One region of the Rhizobium sp. UGM030330-04 genome, then DNA from elsewhere that is predicted to be linked to it. Evidence: riboswitches for the same ligand, from Rfam matches in the RefSeq annotation. Region 1 holds a riboswitch; the other holds the start of a gene.
The links. A riboswitch is a leader RNA that binds a small molecule or an ion and turns the genes downstream of it on or off. The one in region 1 is predicted to bind cobalamin.

Region 1 (8,061 bases):
TCAGGAAACATCAGACGCGCCTTGCCGAGATTGCCGCCGTGACGGATCGCAGCCTGCGCCTTTTCTGATACTGTCTCGCCCATGTTCTTTGCTCTCGCTTTCCTGTCGCTCGTGATCGAACGCCTGACCGGTTATCCGGACTGGTTGTTCAACCGTATCGGCCATCCCGTCACCTGGATCGGTTCGCTTATCGCGCTGCTGGACAAAAAATGGAACCGGGAGAGTGCATCATTTTCGCAGCGCAAGGCGGCGGGTGTGTGGGCACTCGTTGTTATTCTCGGGCTGACGGCGATCCTCGCATGGTTTGCGCAATCAGCTTTGCTACTCCTGCCTTTCGGCCTTCTGGCTGTGGCAATCCTCGGTGCGTCTCTCCCGGCACAGAAAAGCCTGGAGCAGCATGTGGAGGCTGTCGCTGCGGCCTTGGAGCGCGATGGGGTGGACGGTGGCCGCAGGGCGGTATCGATGATCGTCGGCCGCGATCCGCAAAAGCTGGATGAGGCGGCGATCTGCCGGGCGGCGATTGAAAGTCTTGCCGAAAATTTTTCCGATGGCATTGTCGCGCCTGCCCTTTGGCTCGGCCTGCTGGGCCTGCCGGGCGGCGCGGCCTACAAGGCGATCAATACGGCCGACAGCATGATCGGCCATCGGTCACCACGCCATGAGGCTTTCGGCTGGGCCTCGGCGCGGCTGGACGATCTGGTCAATCTGCCGGCCTCGAGGCTCAGCGGCGGTCTTTTTGTGATTGCGGCCTTCTTCGTGAAAGGCGCATCGCCCAAAGGGGCCATTGCCGCGATCCGTCGCGATGCGCGCCACCACCGTTCTCCCAATGCCGGCTGGCCGGAGGCGGCGCTTGCCGGCGCGCTCGGTTTTGCGCTTGCCGGGCCGCGTTCCTATGGCGGGCAGATGATCGAGGCGCGTTTCATGGGTGAAGGCGGAAGGGCGACGCTCGTTGCTGGTGATATTCGCACGGCACTTCAGCTGGCACGGATCGCCGACGGGTTGCTGATCGGCCTGTTTGGTCTTCTGGCAATCCTCATCGCGCTATAGCAAGCAGCCTGTCGAGATCGAGATGCTGCTCCATGTGTGCGGCAAGACGATCAAGGACGGCCTCCACCTGCGCATCATAATTCAGTTCCGAACGCTGGCCGCCAAGCCGCTTCAGCCAGGCGCTGCGCTGGTGATCATCCGCGAAAAGACCGTGAATATAGGTGCCGAAGACGCGGCCGTCCGGCGATAACGCTCCATCGGCATGTCCGTTGACTATCGAAAACGGCTGGCTGTTTCCAGCGCTTCTGGTTTCACCGACATGCATTTCATAGCCGGATAAATCAACGCCATCGAAAGTCGCTCCGCTCACGGAGACCAGTCGCTTGTCTCCGGTCAGAACCGTGTCGACATCCAGCAGACCAAGCCCGGCAACCGTCGCCGGCGGTCCTTCGATGCCCTCGGGATCGGCAACGGTTTTTCCAAGCATCTGGTATCCGCCGCAAAGCCCGAGAACATAACCGCCGCGCCGGGCATGGGCCTTTATATCGATATCGAGACCCGCATCTTTGAGCACGGCGAGATCGGCGATGGTGGATTTCGAGCCGCAAAGCAGCACCAGCCGGCAATCGGCTGGAATTGTCTCGCCCGGCCGTATGCGGATCAGCTCCACATCCGGTTCCATGTCGAGGGGATCGAGATCATCGAAATTGGAAATATGCGGCAGGATTGGCACGGCGACGCGGATTTTTGCACCGGCTTTTTGCTGTGCCGGGCCGGATAGTCCGAGCGCATCCTCTGCGGGCAGTTTCGCGGCGTCGGAAAAATGCGGCAGAAGCCCTATGGAAGCCCAGCCGGTCTTTTCCGCAATCATCCGCATGCCATCGGAAAACAGTGCGGGATCGCCGCGAAAACGGTTGACGATGAAGCCCGCGATCATTGTCGCATCATCGTTTTCGAGCACGGTTTTGGTGCCGACAAGGCTGGCGATGACGCCGCCCCGGTCGATATCGCCGATCAGGATGACGGGGGCATCGGCTGCGCGGGCGAAACCCATATTGGCGATGTCATTGGCGCGCAGGTTGATTTCAGACGCGCTGCCCGCCCCTTCCACCAGCACCAGATCGGCCTGTTGTTTCAGGTGTTCAAAGCTCTCCAGCACGCGCGGCATCAGCCCGGCCTTCATATGCTGATAATCGGCCGCTCTGGCATTGCCGACGATCTTGCCCTGCACCACCACCTGTGCGCCGGTTTCGCTCTGGGGTTTCAGGAGTACCGGGTTCATGTGAACCGAGAGCGGTACACCCGCCGCCCGTGCCTGCAACGCCTGCGCACGGCCGATCTCGCCGCCATCGGCGGTCACCGCCGCGTTGTTAGACATGTTCTGTGGCTTGAACGGCATGACGGACAGGCCGCGCCGGGTGAAGGCCCGGGCAAGGCCAGCCACCATCAGCGATTTGCCGACATCCGAGCCGGTTCCCTGAAACATCAGCACCCGCGCGGTCATGTCAGAATTCTATCCCGGCCTGCGCCTTCACACCCGCCTTGAAGTGATGTTTCACCAGCGTCATCTCCGTCACCATATCGGCGGCGTCGATCAGTGGTTGCTTGGCATTGCGACCGGTGACGATGACATGCAGATCGGGCCTGCGACTGGACAGGGTTTCAACGACGTCTTCCAGCGGCAGGTAGTCGTAACGTAGCGCGATGTTCAGTTCGTCGAGGATCAGGAGGCCGATGGTTTCGTCGGCCATCAGGGCCTTGGCTTCTTCCCAGGCCTTCGTGGCTGCGGCAACATCGCGCTTCAGATCCTGCGTGTCCCACGTGAAACCCTCGCCCATGGTGCGCCAGACAACCTTGTCGCCGAACAGCGTCAGGGCCTGCTGTTCGCCCGTCGACCATGCGCCCTTGATGAACTGCACGACGCCGACCCGCCGCCCGGTGCCGAGCATGCGTAGCGCAAGGCCGAAAGCAGCCGTGGACTTGCCCTTGCCGGGGCCGGTATTGACCATCAGCAGGCCTTTTTCGATGGTTTTTGCCGCGACTTCGGCATCCTGTACCGTCTTGCGGTTGACCATTTTCTGCCGGTGGCGTTCGGCTTCGCTGTCGCTGATGTCGCGTGTCATCGCATGTTCCTTCTTATCCAGCTGCGCGGGAACCGGTGTGCCCGCCATTCGGAGCGGCGACTATACCCAATTTGCCGCACCCGGCAATGTGCCGGCCGCAGGCCCCCGGCATTGACCCTTACGTCCGTTCGGCCTAAGGGTAACGAACTGACGGTCTTTTCCCGGCAACGGGAAAAGCTAAGAGGGAACACGGTTCCACCCGGAAAATGGGTTACTCCGTGGCTGCCCCCGCAACTGTAAGCGGTAAGCCCGCACCGTAAAGCCACTGGACCTTTGAAGATGGGTTCGGGAAGGCGGTGTCCGGGTGTTGATCGAGCCGCAAGCCAGGAGACCTGCCGTTTCAGGAAAAAACGTCTGCCGGGCGGGGTGCTCCGGTCAGTCGGTCAGATCGAACAGCCGGTTTGCGCCTGTCCGCGTGCCGTTTTCGATATCCGCACCCCCGAATATTTTTTTAATGGCGCGGGAAGCGGGACGGTTTGGATATTTCAGCGACATCTGCAGGCGCAGGCGGAAACACACAGGATGAAACAGCATCCGGCGTGACTGTCTTCGTTTGCCGAAGCTGTCGCGATGACGCCGATCCGAATGCCGAACCGCGTCCCGGTTCGCGTCTTGCCGATGCCACCATCGCGAAGGCGGAGGAATTCGGAATTGCCGTCCGTTCCGTCAATTGCCTCGCCAATTGCAAGCGTGGCCTCAGCGCCGTTCTGCGCAGCGCCGATGGCTGGTCCTATGTGTTCGGCGGCCTGACACCCGGTGACGCTGAAGACCTGCTGACTGGCGCAAGGCTGCTGGCCGCCGCCCCCGATGGCCTGATGCCCTGGCGCGGCCGCCCCGAACCGTTAAAGCGCGGCATGGTGGCGCGCATTCCCCCATTCGATTTTACCGAGGAGAGATTATGAGCACCCTTCTGGACCGCGTTCCCTGCACCATCGTCACCGGCTTTCTGGGGGCCGGAAAAACCACGCTGCTGCGCGGCCTGCTCGAAAAGCTGGATGGCAAGCGGCTCGCCATCATCGTCAATGAATTCGGCGATATCGGCATCGATGGCGAAATTCTCAAGGGCTGCGGTATTGAAAGCTGCCCGGAAGAAAACATCGTCGAACTGGCCAATGGCTGCATCTGCTGCACGGTGGCGGATGATTTCCAGCCCGCTATCGAACAAATCCTTAGCCGCCAGCCGAAGGTGGAGCATATCCTCATCGAAACGTCGGGTCTCGCCCTGCCGAAGCCGCTGGTGCAGGCCTTCCAGTGGCCGGCGATCAAGAGCCGCGTGACGGTGGATGCCGTGGTGGCCGTGGTGGATGGCGCAGCCCTTGCCGAGGGACAGGTTGCCCACGATATGGAAGCACTTGCCGCCCAGCGGGCCAATGACGAGGCGCTCGATCACGATGATCCGGTAGAGGAAGTTTTCGAGGATCAGGTCGCCTGCGCCGATCTTATCGTGCTGACCAAGGCCGATCTTCTTGACGATGCCGGTCTCGAGAAGGCGAAGGCTCATGTGCTCGAACACCTGCCAAGGGCGGCGAAGATCGTTGTCGCGTCGAATGGCGCCATCGATCCTGCCGTGCTGATCGGCCTTGGCCTTGCGGTGGAAGAGGATATCGAAAACCGCCGTACCCATCACGATGGCGCGTTCGACCATGAACACGACGATTTCGACAGCTTCGTCATCGACCTGCCGGCCGTGAGCGACCCGGAGGCGCTGGCAGCCCGCATCGCCGAGACGGCGGCTGCGGAAAATGTCCTGCGCATCAAGGGTTTCATCGAAGTTTCCGCAAAGCCGATGCGCCTGCAGGTGCAGGCTGTCGGCAGCCGCGTCAATCATTATTATGACCGCCCATGGGCGGCGGGTGAGGAACGCCGCAGCCGGCTCGTTATCATTGGTGAAAAGGGCATCAACCGCGAAAAGATCGAGCAGATGCTGGCCGCCTGACCGCTACGGACTTTTACTGGGAATGCCTTAGATGCATATTCTCGCCACCACATCCTCGTCCCTGGACGATCTGATCGAGCCGGTTGATCTCAACCAGCCCCGTTCGGATGTGGTGATGCTGTCTTTTTCGGCAAGCGATCTTGCCGGGCTGGAAAGGGCGTGGCGGCAGGCTGGCGATGTTCTCCCGTCGCTCTCCGCCGCCAACCTCTCCGAGCTTCGGCATCCCATGTCGGTCGATCTCTGGATCGAAAAGACGGCGGAGCGCGCCCGCGTTATCCTTATCCGGATTCTCGGTGGAGCGGATCGATGGCGCTATGGTGTCGATCAGCTTGCCATGATGGCCCGACGGCGCGGCATCAAGCTTCTGCTATTGCCGGGCGAATGCAGCGACAGGGACGAAAAGCTCGAAGCGGCCTCGACCGTGGACAGGCAGATACTGGCCTCTGCCCTTTCCTTTTTCCGTGAAGGGGGAAAGGCGAATATGGGCAGCCTTGCAACTGGTCTTGCGGCTCTGGCAAAGGATGGCGCGTGGCCGGATATCGAGGCCGAGCCTCTGCCGAAGGCCGGATTTTACCGGCCCGGGCAGGGTGTTGTCAGTCAAGCGGAAGCCCTTGCCGATTTTCCAGCCGATGCAGTCATACTGCCCATTCTCTTTTATCGCTCCATGCTGCTGGCGGCTGATGCAGCACCCGTGGATGCGCTCTTCCACGCACTTTCCGGGCACGGTTTTGCGCCACTGCCGATTTTCGTCAGCGGCCTGAAGGACGGGGAAGCGATCCGTTTTCTCGAAAGTGTGTTGCCTGACCTGCAGCCTGCGGCCATCATTGCTGCGACCGCTTTCGCCAGCCAGACGGATGAGGACGGACGGACGCTGTTTGACCGTCTCGGTGTCCCTGTTTTTCAGGTGGTGATGGCGACCACCCGGCGTGATGGCTGGGCGGAAAATGCGCGTGGCCTCAACCCCTCCGATCTTGCCATGCATGTGGTTCTGCCGGAACTGGATGGCCGGATTCTCGCCGGGGCGATTTCGTTCAAGCAGGTGCGGGCGGATGGCGGTGGCAGCCTGCTGAATGTGCCGGAGGCGGATCGTATCGAACAGGTGGCGAAGCGCATCGCGGCCTTTCTGCGATTGAAACAGGCGCCGCCGCAGGATCGCCGTATCGTCATTCTGATGCCGGATTATCCGGGTGCGGCACCGGGGCGCACGGGTTATGCCGTCGGTCTGGATGTGCCGCAAAGCGTGCTTGAAATGCTGCGCGATCTTGCTGATGCAGGATATGCGGTGTCGGATATTCCAGACACGGCGCGAGCGTTGCTCGACTGCGTTGAACAGCAGGAAGCGACGGTCGATCTTTCTGACTATCGCGATTTCCTGACCGCATTGCCGGCCGCTGCCGCAACTGCCCTGAATGCAACATGGGGAACTGCGGAAAGTGACGATGTGCTTGTTGATGGCGCATTCCGCTTTCGCGTTGCCCGCTTTGGCAATGTTTTCGTGGCGCTTGCGCCGGACCGGGGTCGCAATGAGGATCGGCGGGTGGATTACCACGATCCTGCCCTGCCGCCGCGTCACGCGCTTGTCGCTTTCGGCACATGGATGCAGCGGGTAGCGGCTGCACACGCCATCGTGCATGTCGGCGCGCATGGCACGCTGGAATGGCTGCCGGGCAAGACGGTGGCGCTTTCGCGCGATTGTTTTCCCGAAATCGTCACCGGTCCGCTGCCGGTGGTCTATCCCTTTATCGTCTCCAATCCCGGCGAGGCGGCGGTGGCAAAACGGCGGATTGCGGCTGTGACCATCGGCCATGTTCCGCCGGTGCTGGTCAATGCCGGGCTCTCGCCGGAACAATCGGCTCTGGAACAACTGGTTGACGAATATGCGCAGGCCGATGGGCTGGATCGCCGCCGCCGCGATCGGCTGGCGAAACTGATCGTTGAAAAGGCGCTGGAAACCGGGCTTGCGGCAGAGGCGGGCGTGGGTGCGAAGGACGATGCCGATGCGGCTTTGTCGCGCATCGACGCCTTTCTCTGCGACCTCAAGGATTTCGCCATCAAGGATGGTCAACATATTTTCGGCCGCTGCCCGGAAGGCGAGGCCGATCCGTTGAGGCTTGAAAGCGCGAAGGCGGAGAAAGCCGCGCTGCTTGCCGCGCTCGACGGTTGTCACATCCCCCCCGGCCCTTCCGGCGCACCCGCGCGCGGAAGGCTCGACGTGCTGCCCACCGGGCGTAATTTTTATGCTGCCGATCCGCGCACCATGCCGACGCCGACGGCTTTCGAGTTGGGTCGCATGGCGGGTGAGGAGGTGCTGCGCCATCATCTGCAAAGCCATGGCGACTGGCCGAAACATCTGGTTTTTGATCTCTGGGGCAGTGCGAGTCTCCGCAATGGCGGTGAGGATGTGGCGCAGGCGCTGCATCTGATGGGCGCAAGGCCGATCCATGACCCGGCGACTGGCCGCGTTACCGGCATCGAGGTTCTGCCGCCGGCGAGCTTCGGGCGGCCGCGGGTCGATGTCACCTTTCGCATTTCCGGCCTGTTTCGCGACATGTTTCCGGCACTGATCGCGCTGCTTGATACGGCTGCCAAGGCCGTGGCGCGGCGGGATGAGGCGCCGGGCGACAATCCGCTGGCGGAAGAGGCGGCCGCGCTCGGGCATGTTCCGGCGCGCATCTTCGGCTCCGCGCCTGGCACCTATGGCGCGGGTATCGAGGAAAAACTCGCCAGCGGAAAATGGGACGAACGCGAGGAACTGGGGCAGGCCTATCTCGATGCGGCAAGCCATGCTTTCGGCGGTGCTGACGGGCTGGAGATTTTTGAAGATGCCGGTTTTGTGGAGCTGGTACGTCGGGCCGATCTCCTTGTCCATACCGGCGACGACCCCGGCCGTGATCTTCTTGACGGTTCTTCCGATGTGGCCTTCATCGGCGGCTTTTCTGCTGCGAAGGCAGCATTGGGTGGTGTAGCCGATATTGTAGCGCTGGATACGACCGATCCGGCACGCCCGCGTGCAAG
Region 2 (8,061 bases), on a different contig from region 1:
GGCATCGGCAATCTCGCCAGCCGTTCGCTGTCGATGATCGTCAAGAATTGCGATGGCCAGATTCCTGCGCCCGGCGAATTCACCGATGAAGACAGGGCGATGCTCGCTTCCGCCGACGGCCTGCTGGCGGTCTGCCGCGAGGAGATGGGCAAGCAGCTCCTTCACCGCGCGCTCGCTGCCATCATCGCCGTCGTTTCGGAAACCGACCGTTATTTCGCATCGCAGGAGCCATGGGCGCTGAAGAAAACCGATCCGGAGCGCATGGGCACCGTGCTTTACGTCACGGCGGAAGTGGTGCGCCAGATCGGCATCCTCCTGCAACCCTTCATGCCGGAATCCTGCGACAAGCTGCTTGATCTCGTCGCCGCCCCCGCCGACAAGCGCGATTTCGCCGCGCTCGGCGAGGCCGGTCGTCTGGTTCCGGGCACGCCGCTCGAAGCACCGAAGCCGGTCTTCCCGCGTTACGTCGCACCGGAAGCGTGAAGGCGACAACCATGCTGATCGATACGCATTGCCATCTGGACTTTCCCGATTTCGAGGCTGAGCGCGACGATATCGTCGCCCGCGCCCATGCTTCGGGCGTCAGCCAGATGGTGACGATCTCGACCCGGGTGCGTCGTCTGCCCGAGCTTCTGAAGATCGCGGAAAAATATCCGTCGGTCTTCTGCTCGGTCGGCACGCATCCCAACAGCGCAGCCGAGGAACTGGATATCTCGGCTGACGATCTGGTGCGGCTGGCCGAGAGCCACGACAAGATCGTGGCGATCGGCGAGGCGGGACTGGATTATTTCTACGACACGCAGAAGCCGGAAGACCAGAAAACCGGCCTCATTCGCCATATCGAGGCGGCTAGACGGACGAAGCTGCCGCTCGTCATTCACAGCCGCAGCGCCGATGACGACATGGCTGCTATTTTGCGCACGGAAAGCGACAAGGGAGCATTCCCCTTCATTCTGCACTGCTTCTCCGCTGGTCCTGAGCTGGCGAAAACCGGTGTCGAGCTTGGCGGTTATGTTTCCTTCTCCGGCATTCTCACCTTCCCGAAATCGCAGGATATCCGCGATATCGCCGCCACCGTTGCGCCTGACCGGCTGCTGGTGGAAACCGATGCGCCCTATCTTGCGCCGAAGCGCTGGCGGGGAAAACGCAACGAGCCGTCCTATGTGGTCAATACGGCCGAGGTTCTGGCCGAGGTTCATGGCGTTTCCTATGAACGCATGGCGGAAATCACCACCGAAAACGCCTTCCGCTGCTTCTCCAAGATGACAAGGGTGTAGGCGTGGCAACTTACCGTCGCCGCTTCACGGTTCTCGGATGCGCGTCGTCTCCCGGCGTTCCGCGCATCAACGGCGACTGGGGCGCCTGCGATCCTGAAAACCCCAGGAATCGGCGCACGCGCACGGCCTTCATGGTGGAGCAGATCGGCCCGGATGGCGGCAAGACGACTGTCGTCATCGACACCGGTCCGGATTTTCGCGAGCAGATGATCGCGGCGAAGGTCGAGGCGGTCGATGCCGTGCTTTACACGCATGCACATGCCGATCACCTGCATGGCATCGATGATCTGCGCATCTATTTCGCCATTCAGCAGGGCCGTATTCCGATCTATGCCGATCGCATTACCATGGCGCGCATAAAGGACGGTTTTGCCTATTGCCTTGAAACACCGCCGGGCAGCAGCTATCCGCCCATCGTCGAGCCAAGGATCATCGCGGACATGGATACGCCGGTGGTGATAAACGGGGCAGGCGGGCCGATAGAATTCAAGGTCCATATGCAGCAGCATGGCGACGTGCATTCGCTCGGTTTTCGCATCGGCGATGTCGCCTATTGCACCGATGTCAGCGACTTTCCGGCTGAAAGCCTGCCCAAACTTGCCGGCCTTGATATCCTCGTCATCGACGCGCTGCAGCACCGTTACCACCCCAGCCATCTGTCGCTGGAACAGGCGCTCGGCTGGATCGAGAGATTTGCCCCCAAAAGGGCGATCTTGACCCATATGCACATTCCGCTCGATTATGAGACGGTGATGCGTGAAACGCCTGATAATGTTGAACCGGCTTATGACCAGATGCGTTTCGAGGTCGAGATCGAAGCACCCTGAGCACGTCCCCCCAAAGCGGTTTCCGGTCCTGGGACAAGGATGTACTCTGAAACAATGAAGAGGAAGGGCGTCGCGCCTTGACGCCGCCCGAAAAGGAACAGCATGTCGACCAAGCCTTTCCGTGCACCCAGTATGGCGAGCTTCTTCGACAATCTGCGCGCCAGCAGGCTGCGGGCCATGTTCCGGCGCGGCGAACTGGGGCTGGTGGTCCTCGCCGTCTTCATCGGCATTGCGGCGGGGCTTCTGGTGGCGCTGATCGGCGCCTTGAGCACGGCGCTGCATGTGCTGGTCTTCGGTGTCGAGCGGCTGAGCAGCAGTGACCTGTCCGGATGGACCGTGCTGGCCGGGCCGATCATCGGCGGCATCGTGCTCGGCCTGGTCATCTTCATTCTTTCAAAGACCCGCAAGAAGCCCATGGTCGACCCCATCGAGGCCAATGCACTTCACGGCGGCCGCCTGTCCTTGACGGACAGTATCATCGTCTGTGTGCAGAACATCGTCTCCAACGGTTTTGGCGCCTCCGTCGGGCTCGAGGCCGGTTATACGCAGATTGCCAGCGGCGTCGCCTCGAAGATCGGCATCAAGCTGAAGCTGCGGCGAGGGGACATGCGCATCCTTGTCGGCTGCGGCGCGGCGGGAGCGATTGCGGCCGCCTTCAATGCGCCTCTGACCGGAGCGTTCTACGCCATCGAACTCATCATCGGCACCTACACCGTCGTCACGCTTGCGCCGCTCATCGTCTCGGCGCTGGTCGCCACCACTGTCATCGGTGTTATTGGCGGTCACGGCATATCGATCGATATTATCGATGCCAGCCGCGTGACACCGGCGGATTATGTGCCGGCGATCTTTCTTGGCATCGTGTGCGCGGCGATCGGTATCGTGCTCATGCAGACGGTGTCCTTCATCGAGGAGACGGCGCGCAAGAGCGCCATTCCCGGCTGGCTGCGCCCTGCCATTGGCGGCGTGGCGGTGGGCGGTCTCGCGCTGATTTCGCCGCAGGTGCTGTCAAGCGGCCATGGGGCGCTGCATCTCAATATCGATGCGGAGCTGACGATATACGGGCTGGCCGGACTGTTTCTGCTGAAGGCGGCGGCCAGCGCCATCTCCATCGGTTCGAATTTCCGTGGTGGCCTGTTTTTCGCCTCGCTGTTCATGGGCTCGCTGCTTGGCAAGATTTTCGCGCTCTGCGCACCCTATATCGGCTATGGGTCGACATCGCCGATCGTTTATGCCGTGATCGGCATGAGCGCCTTTGCCGCTGCCATTATCGGCGGTCCACTGACGATGACATTTCTGGCGCTGGAGCTGACCGGCGACTTCCAGATCACCGCGCTGGTACTGGCAGCCGTCATCACCACCTCGCTCGTGGTGCGCACCACCTTCGGTTATTCTTTCGCGACCTGGCGTTTTCATCTCCGGGGCGAGAGCATTCGCAGCGCCCATGATATTGGCTGGATCCGCGATCTCACCGTCGGCAGGATGATGCGCGCCGATATCCGCAAGGCCAATGTCAGCATGGGGCTTGCGGCCTTCAAGGAGAAATTCCCGCTCGGTTCGACGCAACGGGTGATCATGACCCATGATGACGGACGTTATGCCGGCATCGTCCTCGTGCCGGAAATCTACGCCGATCCGATGGATCGCGACCCGAGCAAGATCAGCCTCGAAACCTACCTGCAATACAAGAACGACGTGCTGCTGCCGACCATGAATGCCCGTCAGGCGGCCGCCGCCTTCGACGCCACGGAAAGCGAAGCGCTGGTCGTCGTCAATGACAAGATCGAGAACCGCCCGGTCGGCCTGCTCACCGAAAGCCATACGCTCAGGCGCTACAGCGAAGAGCTCGAATTGAGGCGCCGGGAGGCTTCCGGTGAGTTATAAACAAGATTAGAAAAGCACCTTTATTAATTGATATTTATATGAAATTACAAGTCATCAATACGTTCTCCGGATCGAAGAGGCTGACATGGTGCAATCGATAGTCGGTCGCTTTCTGTCGGCAACGGCCGAAACATAAGTTTACGCGCAGCCCGGCGCCGCTTGTCTAATCGTACAAAACCATGTCGCCCAAGGCCGTGCTGTCCTCGTCTGGAAGCGGCGATCCGTAAGTGGCCGCAGCGGTCACCGTTGCATCGATTGCCGGTCTGTTATCGGGGAGCGTCCTTGCGGCAAAAACAGCAAGGACAAGCAGCGCCAGTCTGAAGGCGATGGCGCGGAGAAGGGCTTCGGAGGCGTCCATGGATCGTCGTTCCGGGTCAATAAAACTATGGCGACAATGATCGCCATCCGTGACTCCGCACAATGCGGAAGATACAAGGGAGCCCTTAGGATAATCCGAAGGGTCCCGACTGGAGGGGGCGAATGCGCTTCGACTTGACCGATCTCCGTCTGTTCCTTCACGTGGTCGAGGCGGAAAGTATTACGCAGGGAGCAGACCGCACGGGGATGGCCTTGCCCTCCGCCAGCGCGCGTATCCGCGGCATGGAGGAGATGAGCGGCGTATCGCTTCTCGACCGGGGTGCCCGTGGCGTCAGGGTGACGCCGGCGGGGGAGGCTCTGGCCCACCATGCCCGTATCGTTCTCGGGCAGATGGAACAGATGAGGGGCGATCTCCAGCTTTATGCGCGGGGCCTGCGGGGGCAGGTCCGGATATTCTCGGGGCGGGCGGCAATGGCGCATCTTCCCGGCGCTCTCCGGCAATATCTCGTGGATCACCCGACAATCGACATAGACCTCGAGGAACGCCAGAGCCCCGATGTGGTTGCGGCCGTCGCCGCCGGGCAAGCGGATATCGGCATTGCGGCGGACACGACCGACACGGGAACGCTGGAAACACGGCCTTTCGAGATCGACAGGCTGGTTGTGATCACACCTGCCAGCCATGCACTCGCGGCCCGGAATATGGTGACTTTCGCGGAGCTTCTCGACGAACCTTTTGTCGGTCTGCCTGCGGAAAGCGCGCTTCAGGGGCATCTGGCAATCCATGCGGCGCGTGAAGGCCGGCCGTTCAAACTGCGTATCCGTCTGGATAGTTTCGAGGATATCTGCGCCATGGTCAGCAGCGGCGTCGGGCTCGCCATCGTGCCGGAGGTTTATGCCCGTCGATATCAGGCCGATTTGTCCTTCAAGACCGTCGCGATCTCCGACGTCTGGGCACGCCGTCATCTTCTTATCTGCGCGCGAAGTTTCGCCGGGCTTCCCGTGCATGCCCGAGCCGTGGTCGATTATCTGACGATGGCGAAAGGTCGGGGCTGAGGCCATCCGACATCCGGTCACATCAGTCTCAACAGCCTGTTTCACAAGAGAGAGCCTTGACGACGTCACGTGCCACGTGTTTAACGTTATTTTATAACGTAACATTACCGCAAAGCTTTGTTGCGCAGAAATCAGACTACCCGTGCAGGCGGTTGACAGTGACCGGCGGCAGTGTAGGGTCGCTCCGTCATGGTTCTTCCGCCGCCCGGCGGAAGCTAAGAGGGAATCCGGTTAAATTCCGGAGCTGTCCCGCAACTGTAAGCGGTGAGCCTATCGCCCACGATGTCACTGGCAGCGATGCCGGGAAGACAGGTGAGACGGCCTCGACCCGCAAGCCAGGAGACCTGCCTGACATCATGTAATTCCGTGGTCGGGGGGTGCCATGGGAATGATGGCTGTTTCCGGTCTTTAGCCGGAGACCCTGTCATTTTCGACGCCGCCTCGTGAATGAGGCAATGTGACAGACAGTATCCAACCAACCCAATACGAGCCGTCCGCGCCCGACGCCGTGCTGCTGGTCGCGAAGTCCGCCTTTGCCGCCGCGCCTCATCAGGACATGCAGCGTCTGGCAATGCAGGCTGAAGGGCTTTGCGGCGCAAGGACCGTTCGCATCGCCTTCACGGAACAGGGAACACCGTCACTCCGCGAAGCGCTGCTTAATCTGATCGATGAGGATGTCGGCCATATCCTGATCATTCCACTGATTCTGCCGCTGGAGCCCAGTTTTCACAACTGGATGACGAAGACACTGAAACGATGGCGGGCAGGCGACGTCAGGCCGTGGCCGTCCCTTTCCATAACAGCAAGCCCCACAGCGAGCGGCCTGATGGCGCGTCTGCTTGAAGATCTTGCCGAAACGGCGCAGGCGCTTGACCTCTCTGGGCCTGTTCGCCCGGCTGGCGAGGGATCGCTGGTCCCGGCACAGAAGCGCCGCGTGCTCGTCTGCCAGGGTGGTCCGTGCAATTCGGCGGGTGCGGATGCGATCTGGGGCCATCTGCGCAACCAGCAGGAGCGACAGAAGCTTCGGATTACGGGTGAGGGCACCATGACCGCCAAGTCCACCTGTCTTGGCCCCTGCAACCTTGCGCCCGTCCTGCAGGTCTTTCCCGAGGGCACCTATTATGGCGGCGTCACGGAAGAGGCAGTCGACCGTATCGTTGCCGAACACCTGCTGGGTGGCCGCGTCGTTGACGATTTCGCCTACCACCCGACCGGCCGCAAACAGCGGCTTCGTAATCTGTCCGAATAGCATGAGAGGAAATAGAATGTCGGCAAAGAGCTTTTCACGTCTGGCCGCGGCCGGGCTTGCGGCCCTGATCACGGGTGTGGGCGCCAGCGCTCTCGCCACCGAGCCATTGCGCGTTGGCGCCACCTACATCACGAGCGGCCTCGACCCGGCAAAGGGATCGAACGGCTGGGCGCTCGTCAGCCACGGCGTGGGTGAAAACCTCTTCACCGTCGACCGGGAAGGGCGGCTTGTGCCCGGTCTTGCCGAAAAAGTGGAACGCACCGGCGATCTCAGCTGGACAGTGACGCTGAAACCGGGCCACGCCTTTTCCGATGGTTCGCCTGTAACGGCGGCTGCACTTGCCGCCGGTTTCGACCACACATTTGCGACCAACAAGGCGGCGCTGGCAACGGGTGGAAAGCTGGATTTCAAGGCGGCCGATGACCTGACGCTGATGATTACCACGGAAAAGCCGGTGGCTTTTCTTCAGGCGCTTTTCGCGGAATGGCCGCTGATCGCCTACAAGCCTGCAACCGACGGGAAGGCGCTGTTCACCGGGCCGTATCAGATTGCGGATTTCAAGGCGGATACATCACTGACGCTCACGCCGAACATCCATTTTGCCGATGCGGATGCCCGTTCTCCGGTTGACTTTCGCAGGTTCGGCGATGCGCAAAGCATGACGCTGGCGCTGGAAGCGGGTGAACTGGACCTTGCTTTCGGTCTGCCGTCAGAAGTCGTAAGCCGTCTGAAAACCAATCCGGATCTGACGATCAAGTCTTTCCCTGTCGGTTATCAATATCTCGCTTTCCTGAACACAACGAGGCCGGTTACCGCCGATATCAAGGTACGCCAGGCGCTCGATCTCGGCTTCGATCGCAGGGAACTCGCCGCTGCGATCAATGGCGGTGAACCCGCGACCGGCGCTTATGCCGCCTATTTCCCCTTTGCCGGGAAGGAGCAGCGACAGACTGATCTTGCGAAGGCCGAAGCGCTTCTCGACGAAGCCGGCTGGACGAAAAACGGGGCAGGGAAGCGTGAGAAGGACGGCACGCCGCTTCGCCTTCTCGCCATTACCTATCCGCAGCGCCGGGACCTCGTCACCATGCTGCCGGTGGTCAAGGCGCAGCTTGCCAGAATAGGCATCGAACTCGACACGAAGGTCGTTGAAAATATCCAGGACGTGGCTGCCGCCGGTGAATTCGACATCGCGCTCTGGGCGCAGCATACCGCACCGAACGGAGACCCGGCGTTCTTCCTCAATTCGATGCTGCGCAGCGGCGCCTCGCTCAATTATGCGAAATACGCCTCGCCCGAATTCGATGCCATTCTCGATCGTTTCGCGACGGCTGGCGAGGCCGGCGAACGCGCCACGATCGCGCTTGATGCGCAGGCAAAGCTGTTTACCGACGTTCCCGCATCCTTCCTGGTTTCACCGGTCTGGTATGTCGGCCTTTCGAAGCGGCTGCAG

Region 2: linked by a shared signal. The riboswitch ahead of N434_RS18100 ((2Fe-2S) ferredoxin domain-containing protein) and the one ahead of N434_RS05605 (DUF1636 family protein) in region 1 are both predicted to bind cobalamin.

Annotation. Positions count from the first base shown of each region.
Region 1 is NZ_QKML01000003.1:84,903-92,963, forward strand. It holds gene cobD (threonine-phosphate decarboxylase CobD) at 1-83, opposite strand, end outside; gene cbiB (adenosylcobinamide-phosphate synthase CbiB) at 82-1,047, shown strand; gene N434_RS05595 (cobyric acid synthase) at 1,034-2,491, opposite strand; gene cobO (cob(I)yrinic acid a,c-diamide adenosyltransferase) at 2,493-3,110, opposite strand; cobalamin riboswitch at 3,245-3,464, shown strand; gene N434_RS25710 (hypothetical protein) at 3,486-3,644, opposite strand; gene N434_RS05605 (DUF1636 family protein) at 3,587-4,012, shown strand; gene cobW (cobalamin biosynthesis protein CobW) at 4,009-5,046, shown strand; gene cobN (cobaltochelatase subunit CobN) at 5,078-8,061, shown strand, end outside.
Region 2 is NZ_QKML01000012.1:12,560-20,620, forward strand. It holds gene metG (methionine--tRNA ligase) at 1-483, shown strand, start outside; gene N434_RS18075 (TatD family hydrolase) at 495-1,277, shown strand; gene N434_RS18080 (MBL fold metallo-hydrolase) at 1,280-2,104, shown strand; gene N434_RS18085 (chloride channel protein) at 2,207-3,988, shown strand; gene N434_RS18090 (hypothetical protein) at 4,152-4,346, opposite strand; gene N434_RS18095 (LysR family transcriptional regulator) at 4,469-5,362, shown strand; cobalamin riboswitch at 5,535-5,728, shown strand; gene N434_RS18100 ((2Fe-2S) ferredoxin domain-containing protein) at 5,820-6,611, shown strand; gene N434_RS18105 (ABC transporter substrate-binding protein) at 6,628-8,061, shown strand, end outside.